Regions from separate parts of the Anoxybacillus sp. EFIL genome, predicted to be linked through region 2. Evidence: riboswitches for the same ligand, from Rfam matches in the RefSeq annotation. Region 2 holds a riboswitch; each other region holds the start of a gene.
The links. Region 2 has a riboswitch for thiamine pyrophosphate ahead of thiM (hydroxyethylthiazole kinase). Riboswitches for the same ligand answer to the same signal wherever they lie in the genome.

Region 1 (4,311 bases), on a different contig from region 2:
CAGAAAGCGGGCTTCCCGATTTTCGTTCGGCAAAATCAGGGCTTTGGCGCACGAAAAATCCACAACAATTAGCAAGTACGTATGCGATGCAACATAACCGAGACGAGTTTATTGCATTTTATCAATATCGTATTCGTACGTTGCTTAAATGTAAGCCACATGTCGGGCATATGATTTTGGCCGATTGGCAAAAGCGGGGGCTTATTCATCAAATCATCACGCAAAATGTCGACGGCTTTCACCAACAAGCAGGCAGTACAAATGTCATTGAATTACACGGAACGTTGCGAACAGTGCATTGCTCGCGTTGCAGGCGAACATACGACGCAAAACGGTATGTAGACGAACAGTTTACGTGCACATGCGGCGGCTTTTTACGTCCTTCCGTCGTTTTATTTGGCGAATCATTGCCGTATAATGCGTTTGAACAAGCATGGACAGCAGCCGAACGAGCAGACTTATGGATTGTGCTCGGCTCTTCTTTACAAGTGTCACCAGCTAACGAACTTCCTGTCATCGCAAAACGAAGCGGGGGCAAATTAGTGATTGTGAACATGGAACCGACGCCATTAGATGATTGGGCGGATTTGCTTATACATGGTCGTAAAATTGGAGAAGTGTTACAGGAAATTGACGAATTACTTTAAAAAATAAGTGTGTCCCAAAAGCGTGCTCTTTTGGGACACTTGAAATATTTCTTTTTCATGCCTTATTTCCCAAAAACCATTCGTATATTGCTTGTGCCTTATGTTCGTCCACATCAACGACTTTTGTGCGTATGCCTGGCATGACAGTCGCACGTACTGTACATAATCCGAGTCGTTGTTGCATACGACTTTGCGAGATCGTTAATGACTGAATACGATGTTTTAACATATATACCGTTTTTATCGTCAGCCATCCACTTCTCAATGCTAGCTGCTCACTCTTAATCGTTACTCCCGCTCGCTTATAACTTCGATAGCCGACATATACTGCGGGCAAAAGGAGAAGGAGCGTTTCAAATCGCTGAAAAAATACGATTGTGATGATCGGAATGAGCATAACCATATAGAGCGACCTCAACATATAGCGCCAACGGGCACGTGTACATAGCGACCGGAACGAATTGTGCAAACGATATTTAGGAAAGCACGTCGCAACGAGAGACACGACTTCATTTTGACGAACAAGCGGAAACAACACGAGACTGCCATGTTTTCCATCATCAAGTGCCCCTCCGGCATGAATAAGGTGAACAGAAACATAACCGAACAAGTACCGAATCGGACTTTCCTTCACTGCAATGGCTTGAACGCGCTCAATCGATGTAGAAATGCTCTTTTTTTGCAGCAATCCTGTTGTTATCGTTATCGTTTTGTTTTGTTTGACAACCGTAAAATTCATATAGCGAAAAAGATGACCGATCACAGACAACACGTAAGCGATCATAAAAACGACAAGCAAAAAGACAAGTGTAGAAGCTGTATCGTCAGCGCGAAAAAATATGTTTAGCCGTTCAAACGGAATGAAATCATCAAACTCAGAAAAAAATGCACCAATCGCTGCAATGACTCCAAAAGCACCACCACTTGTGATAGATAAAAACAATACGTCGCGAAAACGAAGTGTAAATATGGCATCCGTCTTATCTTCTATTTCTATAAATATGTTTTCTCGTTTTTTGTGATGCACCGCTCGCTCTATTTGCTTTGCTTCTTCTATGGAAACCGCTGAAAGTATTACTTCTGGTTCATCCATTTGCCTGCCAGCTGTTTCAATATGTACTTGCACAACACCTACAAGCCGCTGTAACACCCCTGACGAATGTGAAATACCTTGAATACGATCAAATGGAATATACCGTTTCTTTTTTACAAATATCCCTTGTTCAATATACATGTCATTTTCTTGTAAACGATATGTAAATCGCCGCCACGACATATACCCAGCGAGCATAGCATAAAAAAGAAATAAAAACAAAGGCATCCAATCAACGAAAGGATCACCTGTTTTCTTTTTTATTGCTAGAAGTAACGCAAGCGCCAAAAACGGTCCTTGCTTTAACCGCTTAACTATATAAATAACAATCGCAATCGGATGCAACCGTTTCTTTTCATGCATCATTTTCATCTTCCTTCACTAAAGAGGAAATGTAGTAACGCAACTTCTCTGCTTCTTGTTCATCAAGAAATGGAATTTCGTGCGCAGTTGCCGCTGTATAAATGTAAAGTGAAGCCAGTTTTTGCCTTCGTGCTAACGGACCTTGCTTTACATCAACATGTTGAACGCGATGGATGGGAATAAGCGTACGCTTTCGAATCCATACCCCGTGCTCGAGTTCAATTTCTCGATCACGAATGATATATCGCCAGCGTTCCCATTTCCAGCGCGGAACGAAAAAAACAAACAAAATCGCATCAGCAATCCATAAGCAAACGAGTCCCAAAACAACCCACATAGGAACGAAAAAATGAACAATCACGTATAAGAGAAGAAAAATAAATAAACGAATAACTTCATACATTCGCCACATCAACACGGCCCGTTCAGAAAGTACGTTTTCCATGTTTCTTATCCCCTCTCCTTCAATGCCTCCATTACCGCTACTTCTAAAATACAAACACCATCAAGTATATTTTCGAATATATATACTTTACAATATTTTTATCATATGCTAGATTATTTTTAAAGTTCATAATTTTGCATCTACTAGGGGTGTCCAATAGCTTGGACTGAGAGAAGGACGCGCAAAAGTTCTTTGACCCTTTGAACCTGATCTGGGTGATGCCAGCGTAGGGAAGTAGATGGTGCGAGTGTCATTCGCTTGTACTATTTGCGGACAAAATCAGGTTCTTTTTATGGAACCTGATTTTTTTACGTGTTGGCATTGCTCCTATTAAAAAATGAAAAGGAGCGAATAAGAATGAACAATTTATTTTCCAACATGTTATTTCCCTCAAGTAAAAAAGTGTACGTGCAAGGAAGTCGAAAAGATGTTTGTGTTCCGATGCGTGAAATTCAACTGTCGCCAACAAAAACAGAAACAACAATATTAGAAAATGGGGCGATTCGCGTTTATGATACAAGCGGACCGTACACCGATCCACTTTTTGAACCGAATATTCATAAAGGATTGCCAACGTTAAGAGAAGAATGGATAGTCGAACGCGGCGATGTCGAAAAGTATGAAGGAAGGTTTCCTAATGCGAACTTACCTTTTCAACGCAAACCGATGCGCGCGAAAAAAGGAAAAACGGTTACACAAATGCACTATGCAAAACGAGGGATCATTACACCTGAAATGGAGTTTGTCGCAATTCGCGAACAAATGGATCCCGAATTTGTTCGTCAAGAGGTGGCGGCAGGAAGAGCAATTATCCCAGCTAATATTAACCACCCTGAAAGTGAACCGATGATTATAGGAAGTAAATTCCACGTGAAAATTAACGCAAATATCGGAAATTCAGCTGTCACCTCTTCCTTAGAAGAAGAAGTTGAAAAAATGCTTTGGGCGATCCGCTGGGGCGCTGATACTGTCATGGATTTATCAACAGGAAAACATATACACGAGACTCGAGAATATATTATTCGCAATTCTCCTGTTCCAATTGGTACTGTCCCTATTTATCAAGCATTAGAAAAAGTCAATGGAGTTGTCGAACATTTATCATGGGACGTTTATCGTGAAACATTAATCGAACAAGCAGAACAAGGGGTCGACTATTTTACTATTCATGCTGGCGTATTACTTCGTTACATTCCTTTAACAGTCAATCGCACGACGGGGATCGTTTCTCGCGGTGGTTCCATTATGGCGCAATGGTGCTTAGCACATCACGAAGAAAACTTTTTATACACTCATTTTGAGGAGATTTGTGAGATTTTAAAAACTTACGATATCGCTATTTCACTTGGGGACGGATTGCGCCCTGGTTCGATTGCGGATGCAAACGACGAAGCTCAATTTGCCGAGCTGCAAACACTTGGAGAATTGACAAAAATTGCTTGGGAGCATGATGTTCAAGTCATGATTGAAGGTCCGGGACATATTCCAATGCATAAAATTAAAGAAAATGTCGACAAACAAATAGAAATTTGTCACGGGGCACCTTTTTATACATTAGGTCCAATAACTACTGACATTGCACCAGGTTATGACCATATCACCTCAGCTATCGGTGCAGCAATCATTGGGTGGTACGGCACGGCGATGCTTTGTTATGTTACTCCGAAAGAACATCTCGGATTGCCAAATAGAGACGATGTCCGTCAAGGTGTTATCGCTTATAAAATCGCTGCTCATGCTGCCGATTTAGCAAAAGGGCATCC
Region 2 (4,311 bases):
AAATTTATCTCTTTTACTTGTTCCTCTTGTTGCCCTATTAGCAGGTAGTTTATTTATCGCAGGGGAAAAAGAAGACGGTCGGTTATCGCTTATATTAACATACCCGATCTCCCCTCGTTCGTTAACGTTCGGATTATATGCCGGTAGTTGTATATCATTATGGACAGTGATTGCTTTCGGATATGGAAGTGCAAGTGTTGTCCTTTTTACAACAGGAGGAACGTGGTCGACATTTTTTTTCCTTTCATTTGCATTAACGATCGTATTAACGAGCATTTTTTTAGCGATCGCTTTATTCATTGGACTTGTTGCTTCTAATCGTTTACAAGCGCTCGGTGTCAGCCTGTTTATTTGGGCATTTTTCGTTTTATTTTATGAATTTCTCACATTGGCATTATTATCGCTTGTGCCAAAACAGTTTACCATCCTACTATTCGGGTTATCTGTTATTTGTAATCCAGTTGAACTGATGCGTGTTTGGACGATAACGGCGATGAAAAGTAGCGCTCTATTTGGACCGCAACTATACGAATGGTCAAAATGGGCAGAAAGCACAAGTGGACAACTGTCATTTGTGGCGATCGCATGCGTATGGATCATTGTGCCATTATTTTTAGCGAACGTATGGATGAAACGAGGGAAACGTCATGCTTGAGGTGAGACAATTAACGAAAATATACAATGAACAAAACAAAGTAGAAAACATTTCATTTTCTGTTCAGCCAGGACAATGTTTGGCGTTATGCGGTGGTAACGGTGCTGGGAAAAGTACAATTATTAAAATGTTAATTGGACAACTCACTCCGACAAAAGGAGACATATGTGTAAACGGAAAACAAGTAAAAAAAGATGAGAAAAAATGGTTTTCCTTTATGCCCGATCATTTGCAATTTCCTCTGCTTTTAACGGGTTACGAAGTGTTATCTTTGTTCGGACGATGGCAAGGAGCAACAGCTGAGCGTGTCGAACAATGTTTACAGCTTGTTGGGTTGACGAACGATCAACATAAGCAAGTAAAGACATATTCAAAAGGAATGCAACAACGTCTTGCATTTGCGCAAGCGCTTTTAGCAGACGCGCCATTGCTTATTTTAGACGAGCCAACAAACGGTTTAGATCCGTATTGGGTATGGGAATTTAAACGACTCATTCAGATTGAAAAAGAAAAGGGAAAAGCCATTCTTTTTTCGACACATATGTTGTCGATCGTGGAAGAAATTGCAGATGCTGTTGCGTTTATTCATCAAGGACAAATGCTCGTATATGATTCGGTTTCTACACTTTGCCAAGATGGGCAATCGTTAGAGTCTATATTTTTTGCACAACTTTCACAACATATGGCATACTGAAAAAGTAAGCGAACATAGCTTACTTTTTTTCGTTTGGAGGGGGAATGTAACATGTTAAAATTATACGTCATTCGTCATGCAGAAACAGAGTGGAATGCACAACAACGCATGCAAGGATGGAAAGATTCATCTTTAACTGAAACAGGAAGAAAACATGCGACACTTTTACAGGAACGCTTACGTACTGTCCCGTTTACGGCTCTGTATTGTAGCCCGAGCGATCGAACAAAAGAAACGGCTCAAATTGTTTTAGGACAACGTGACGTACCAATGTATTTCGATGAACGCTTACGTGAAATTCATTTAGGTCATTGGGAAGGAAAAACGATTGCCGAAATTGCTCAAACAGATGAACGAAATCATTATTATTTTTATCATGAACCACATGCATACAATCCGATCGTTGGAGAAACGTTTCTTGATGTGCAACGTCGAGCTGTCGCTGCCATTCAGCATATTGCTGATACTCATTCAGAAGGTCATATTCTTGTCGTGACACATGGCGTCGTTATTCGTACGCTCCTTGTATATTGGAAACAGCAACCGCTCGCACAGTTATGGGAAAATAGCCGCGTATATGGTACGAGTGTGACTATCGTTTCGTTCGATGGAAAACAGTGGACTTTGGAATGTGAGTCAAATATTTCGCACCTTGAAGGTGAGATGATACGAGGATGAAAAAATGGTTTGTTCTTTTTGTATTCATTTTCCTTATTCACGGTTGTGTACAGCAAAATAAAGGAACGACGTTTGTTACGACAGTACAATATGTTGTTGATGGGGATACAATTAAAATAAAAAAAGATGGAGAGATTGTAACGGTTCGTCTATTAAACATTGACACGCCAGAAACGTATCGCGAAAAACAGGCGTATGGTGAAGAAGCAAAGCAATTTGCTAAAGATGTCCTTCTTCACAAAAAAGTGACGGTCGAATTAAGTGCGAAAGAACAACCGTATGATCGCTACGGTCGATTGCTTGCGTACATATGGTTGGAGGATGGAACTTTGTATCAAGAAAAAATTGTACAAGAAGGGCTGGCACGTGTTGCTTATGTGTTTGAGCCGGATGTAAAATATGCAAAAAAATTGTATAAAGCACAAGGGGAAGCAAAAAAAGCGAAAAAGCGCATTTGGAGTGTGGATGGATACGTAACAGAAGAAGGATTTAATATGAGCGTATGGTTAGATCAAGCTTCGTAAATGGGAAAAGGGCTGGATGAAACAGCCCTTTTAATGTGCTAACATGGCTTGCATATCTTCTTCTACATCGCGGATAAGTTTGAGACCGAACATATCTTGTAGGACGCTTAACACACCTTCCGAAATGAAGTGTGGTGCTTTCGGTCCAATTCGAATGTCTTGAATGCCTAAACTAAACAATCCGAGTAAGATGGCAACTGCTTTTTGTTCAAACCATGAAAGGACGATGCTAACAGGCAGTTCATTCACTTCACAGCCAAACGCTTCTGCAAGTTGTTCTATATTGAATAATGAGAAAAAATGTATTAAAATGAAAGAAAATTAAATGAGTCACACTACTAGGGGTGCCGGATGGCGATGGCTGAGAGGAAAACGCGCAATCAGTTTTCCGACCCTTTGAACCTGATCTGGTTTGTACCAGCGGAGGGAAGTAGGCTATGTTTTGTCAATGTAAACTAGTCGATTCTTTCCGACTAGTTTTTATTTTTTATAGGGGGGAATGAACGATGAATGTTGGACAATGGTTAACGCGCGTGAGAAAGGAGTCACCACTTGTACATAATATGACAAATGTGGTGGTGACCAATTTTGTTGCTAACGGTTTACTTGCGATAGGCGCATCTCCTGTCATGGCGTATGCTAAAGAAGAAGTAGCTGATATGGTGCGCTTGGCACGTGCGCTTGTATTGAATATCGGCACATTAAATGAAACAGACGTAGAAGCGATGTTGATTGCTGGAAAAGCGGCAAATGAAGCAAACGTCCCTGTTGTTTTTGATCCCGTTGGGGCGGGAGCGACAGCGTATCGCACGGAAACAGCAAGACGTATATTGAATGAAGTAAACATTTCTATTTTGCGTGGAAATGCATCAGAAATCGCAAGCGTTGCTGGAGAACAAGTACGTACAAAAGGGGTAGATGCAGGAGACGTTCAAGGTGATCTCGTGCACGTCGCTAAAAAAGTAGCACGTATGTTTCACTGTGTAGTCGTTGTAACTGGGAAAAATGATATAGTGACAGATGGAGAACACGTAACGATCGTTTCAAACGGCGATGCGATGTTGACAAAAGTAACCGGGACAGGTTGCTTATTAAGTGCAGTATTAGGCGCATTTGCTAGTGTAGGAGAAAACATGGTAGAATCATCTGTCGCTGCGCTCGCTTATTACGGTGTAGCAGCTGAAAAAGCAGCCAAACAAGCGCAAGCACCTGGTTCTTTTCAGCTTGCATTTCTGAATGCTTTATACGAAACGAGCGCAGAAGAAGTAGATGAATACGCACACATTCGAGGGGAATAAAATGATGAAACAAAAACTATCTTTATACTTTGTGATGGGGAGCGTCGATTGTACGAAAGATCCACTCGCCGTGCTTGATGAAGCGATCGAAGGTGGCATTACGATGTTTCAGTTTCGGGAAAAAGGAAAAGGGGCACTGACAGGAGTTGAAAAATATCGTTTAGCTGAGAAATTGTTTGAGCGATGTCTTGCTCACAACATTCCTTTTATTGTAAATGATGATGTTGATTTAGCGCTTGCCTTACAGGCAGATGGGGTTCATGTCGGACAAGAAGACGAGGCAGCTGAACGTGTTCGTGATCGAATAGGGGATCGCTATTTAGGGGTATCTGTGCACAACTTGAATGAAGTGAAACAAGCGCTTTCTGCTCGTGCCGATTATGTTGGCTTAGGTCCGATTTTCCCAACTGTTTCAAAAAAAGATGCAAAACAAGCATGTGGATTGGCAATGATTAAGCACAT
Region 3 (4,311 bases), on a different contig from region 2:
GCTCCAATGAATTTGACGTAAAATTTTCTTTGCATCAAACGCTGCTTCTGCGACCATCGCTTGGAACATATCGGGATGCACATGATACGAGCAACTGGCTGTTACGAAAAAGCCGCCGTCTTTGACGAGCTTTAAGCCGTTTAAATTAATATCTTTATAGCCGGCAAGCGCTTTTGGTACCGCATGAGCGGACTTAGCAAACGCTGGAGGATCAATAATGACTACATCCCATTTTTTCCCCTTTTGTACACACTCTCTTAAATAATCAAACGCATTCGCCACGACGAAATCGACGTTTGTAAATCCGTTTAGCTCAGCGTTTCTTTTTGCCGTTTCAATCGCATGTTCAGAAATGTCGACAGCGGTCACATGTTTTGCCCCGTATAAGCAGGCGTTTAACATAAATGAGCCGGTATGCGTAAAACAATCGAGCACAGTCGATTCGCTTGTAATGAGCGGCTTGATCGCGGCACGATTTTGGCGCTGATCGAAGAAAAACCCTGTTTTTTGCCCGTTTTCAATGTCGACAATATATTTCACGCCATTTTCTTCAATTTGTACGTTCGTATCGCACGTGCCGTACCAAAATCCTTTTTCTTGTTTCAGCCCCTCTAATTCACGCACGTGGACGTCGTTGCGCAAATAAATGGCTTTCGGCTGAAAGACGTCAAGAAGCGCTTGTAAAATCCATTCTTTTCTTTTTTCCATGCCGAGCGATAAAATTTGGACAACGAGCACATCTTCGTATTTATCGACGATGAGCCCAGGTAAAAAATCCGCTTCTCCATAAATGGCGCGACATGAACGAACGCCCGGAATCATGCGCTCGCGATACGCCCACGCTTGCCGAATGCGATTCATAAAAAATTGCGCATTTAATTCATCATTTGGATTTTGCGTTAACACGCGCACGATCATTTGTGATTTCGGGTTAATGTACCCTTTCGCTAAAAAATGACGTTGATGGTTATATACGTTGACGAAATCACCTGGTTCAACGTCCCCCTCAATATAGTCAACTTCGCTTTGAAACACCCACGGATGTCCAAGCTCGAGCCGCTTTTTTCTTTTTCGTTTTAAAAATACATTCGCCATACATTCCACTCCTGAACTATATATTCGCTACTTTAGCATACAGGAAGAACACGATGTGCGCAAATAATGGAGAAAAATATTTGACAAAACAATGAAATATGCTAATATTAGTGACAAAGTGAATAACGCAAATGCATTCCACTAGGGGGGCCTTTAGATAGGCTGAGATCAAAGTGTGCCTTTGAGACCCTTAGAACCTGATCTGGATCATACCAGCGTAGGGAAGTGGAGACGGTGCGAAGTGTGTCTATATGCCAATTTCCATCGTTTACAAACCACTTTCTTTGCGCAAAGAAAGTGGTTTTTTATTTTTCATGAGGGGGAGAGGAAATGTTGTTTTCAGAACAGTTGCGCAAAGCTGTCGATCCGATTTGGGAAGCGAGTTTTCAACATCCGTTTGTGACAGAGCTAGGAGAAGGAACGCTAGATTTACGTTGTTTTCGGTATTATGTATTACAAGATTCATATTATTTGACACACTTTGCGAAAGTGCAAGCGCTTGGCGGGGCGATGGCTGACGATTTACAAACGACCGCAAGCATGGCGAATCATGCGCAAAATACGTATGAAGCTGAGCTTCATTTACATGAAACGTTTATGAAAGAGCTCGGCATTACAGAAGAAGAAAAGGCGTCATTTGTTCCCGCCCCAACCGCGTATGCATACACGTCACATATGTATCGGGCAGCGTTTGCGGGGCACTTTGGTGATGTGTTAGCGGCCATTTTACCGTGCTATTGGTTATATTACGAAATTGGCGAGAGGTTGAAGCATTGTAAGCCGAATCATCCAATTTATGCGAAATGGATCGAAGCGTACGGCTCCGATTGGTTTAGACAGCTTGTCGAACAACAAATTGCGCGCTTAAACGACATAGCGAAAACAGTAAGTGAAAAAGAGTTGGAGCGAATGAAGCAACATTTTTGGACCAGCAGTCAGTATGAATATTTATTTTGGGACATGGCGTACAAATTAGAACGTTGGCCAATGGAAGAGGAGGATGTTTATGCAAACGAAAGGGCTTAAATTAACAGACGTATTAACGACCGTTGTTGTAGCGATTGTGTTTGGGATTGTGTATAAAGTGTGGGGACCGCTTTACTATGCGGTGAAACCGCTTGGGCTTCATCTCGATCAGCTTATTTATGGCATGTGGTTTATTGCTGCGACAGTGGCATATTTGTTGATTCGTAAGCCAGGAGTGGCGTTGCTTGCGGAAGTCGCTGCCGCCTCAGGGGAGTTTTTAGCTGGATCTGAGTGGGGACTAGAAGTGTTATTTTACGGTTTTGTGCAAGGATTGCTCGCTGAGCTTGTTTTCGCCGCTTTCCGTTATAAACGTTTCGACGTGGCGGTTGTGTCGCTTGCTGCCGTCGGTTCAACCATCGCTTCGTTAGTAGTTGATTTTTACAAAGGATATATCGATCAATTAGCGTGGTGGAATTTAACGTTATTTATCGGTGCGCGTTTCGTTGGAGCGATCATCATTGCGGGGGTATTTGCTTATTCGCTTGTCAAAGCGCTCGAAGCGACAGGTGTGACGCAACTGTTGCGCCCGACGACAAAAGAAGATTACGACTCGCTTGATAAATAGAAGGTGACATCGTTGATACACATTGAACAATTGCGGTTAAAGTTTCCGGGGGCGGAAAAACGGTTATTTACCGATGTATCGCTTTCGATCAAAAAAGGAGAAAAAGTGTTGCTTTTAGGTCCATCAGGGTGTGGAAAATCGACGTTATTACAAGTGATGGCGGGCATTATTCCACGCTCGATCGATGTGCCGATGAAAGCAAAAGCGCTTCATATTCCAAAGCAAGTCGGCTATGTGTTTCAAGATCCGGATGCGCAGTTTTGCATGCCGTACGTCGATGAAGAAATTGCGTTTGTCCTTGAAAATCTCGGTGTGCCACGTGCGGAGATGAAAGAAAAAATCGAGCGCGTTCTTCAACGCGTGCGCCTTCGTCTTCCGCACGTTCATGTGCCGATTCAAACGTTATCGGGAGGAATGAAACAGCGGTTAGCGATTGCCTCTGTCTTGGCGCTTGACCCGGATGTGTTATTTTTAGATGAACCGACAGCGCTTCTCGATGAAGAAGGAACAAAAGCAGTATGGGAAACGTTAAAAGAAGTAGCGGACGACCGAACAGTTGTTATCGTTGAGCATAAAATTGATCATATTCTCGATTTTGTTGAGCGCATCATTTTGTTTAACGAATGTGGTGAAATGATTGCCGATGGCCCAACGGATCATATATTTTCGACGTATCGTTCGTTTATTGCCGAACAAGGCATTTGGTATCCAGAAGTGTGGGAGATGTACGAAAAGCCAAAAACAGCGCAGCAGCCGTATCATCCGTCAGACGTGCTTTTACATGTGCAGTCGCTCCGCGGTTTTCGACAAAAAGAAGAAAAAATCACAGTCGATGATGTCGTCATTCGTGCAGGTGAATGGATTGCGGTCACAGGAGAAAATGGGGCAGGAAAAAGCACGTTGCTGCAAAGCTTCATGAAGTTAATTCGAACAGAAGGCGATATGTATTGGCGAGGAGAGCTAGTAAAAAATGATGGGGTATTATACGACAACATCGCTTTTGTATTTCAAAATCCAGAGTTTCAATTTGTTACAAATCGTGTAGATGATGAGCTAGCTTATTGTTTACGTCTTGAAAAACGCTCGGAATATGAAATAGAAGAGGAAGTAGAGAGGTTGCTTAGGCGGTTTCATTTAAGCGCCCAACGGCATTTGCATCCGTACCAATTGTCGATGGGACAAAAGCGGCGATTAAGTGTTGCCGCTTCAGTAACGGAGCGTCATCGCATATTGCTTCTTGACGAGCCGACGTTCGGGCAAGATGCAAAAAATACGTTTGCGTTGCTCGAATGGCTTGAAGCGTATCGACAACAAGGAAAGGCGATTGTCATGGTGACGCACGATGAGCGCATTGTTTCTCAATTTGCGACGAGACGATGGATCATTGAAAACGGAAAGCTTGTCGCCGATGAAACGATCGTGCCACGGACGCTTGTGCGAGGTGGGATATGATGAGATGGAGCATCGAACATAAAGAGACGTGGTTGCATGAAACGAACCCAACCGTAAAATTATTGTTATTTTTGCCGATGTTTATCGTTATTGTTTTTGTCCATAACCCAAACGTGCTCATCAACTGGACGATCGGCTTTACCGCATTATTTATGTCGTTTAGCGGTTATCGA

Region 1: another riboswitch for thiamine pyrophosphate. It lies ahead of thiC (phosphomethylpyrimidine synthase ThiC); the one in region 2 lies ahead of thiM (hydroxyethylthiazole kinase).
Region 3: another riboswitch for thiamine pyrophosphate. It lies ahead of tenA (thiaminase II); the one in region 2 lies ahead of thiM (hydroxyethylthiazole kinase).

The regions. Positions count from the first base shown of each region.
Region 1 is NZ_SDLH01000005.1:18,120-22,430, reverse strand. It holds gene ES017_RS09020 (NAD-dependent deacylase) at 1-647, shown strand, start outside; gene ES017_RS09015 (PH domain-containing protein) at 703-2,106, opposite strand; gene ES017_RS09010 (PH domain-containing protein) at 2,096-2,548, opposite strand; TPP riboswitch at 2,684-2,798, shown strand; gene thiC (phosphomethylpyrimidine synthase ThiC) at 2,906-4,311, shown strand, end outside.
Region 2 is NZ_SDLH01000008.1:69,681-73,991, forward strand. It holds gene ES017_RS11970 (ABC transporter permease) at 1-655, shown strand, start outside; gene ES017_RS11975 (ABC transporter ATP-binding protein) at 648-1,349, shown strand; gene ES017_RS11980 (histidine phosphatase family protein) at 1,401-2,027, shown strand; gene ES017_RS11985 (thermonuclease family protein) at 2,024-2,551, shown strand; partial or broken gene ES017_RS11990 (hydroxylamine reductase) at 2,582-2,824, opposite strand; TPP riboswitch at 2,882-2,997, shown strand; gene thiM (hydroxyethylthiazole kinase) at 3,058-3,849, shown strand; gene thiE (thiamine phosphate synthase) at 3,851-4,311, shown strand, end outside.
Region 3 is NZ_SDLH01000010.1:50,139-54,449, reverse strand. It holds gene ES017_RS13260 (class I SAM-dependent rRNA methyltransferase) at 1-1,095, opposite strand, end outside; TPP riboswitch at 1,229-1,336, shown strand; gene tenA (thiaminase II) at 1,426-2,121, shown strand; gene ES017_RS13250 (ECF transporter S component) at 2,096-2,686, shown strand; gene ES017_RS13245 (ABC transporter ATP-binding protein) at 2,690-4,138, shown strand; gene ES017_RS13240 (energy-coupling factor transporter transmembrane component T family protein) at 4,138-4,311, shown strand, end outside.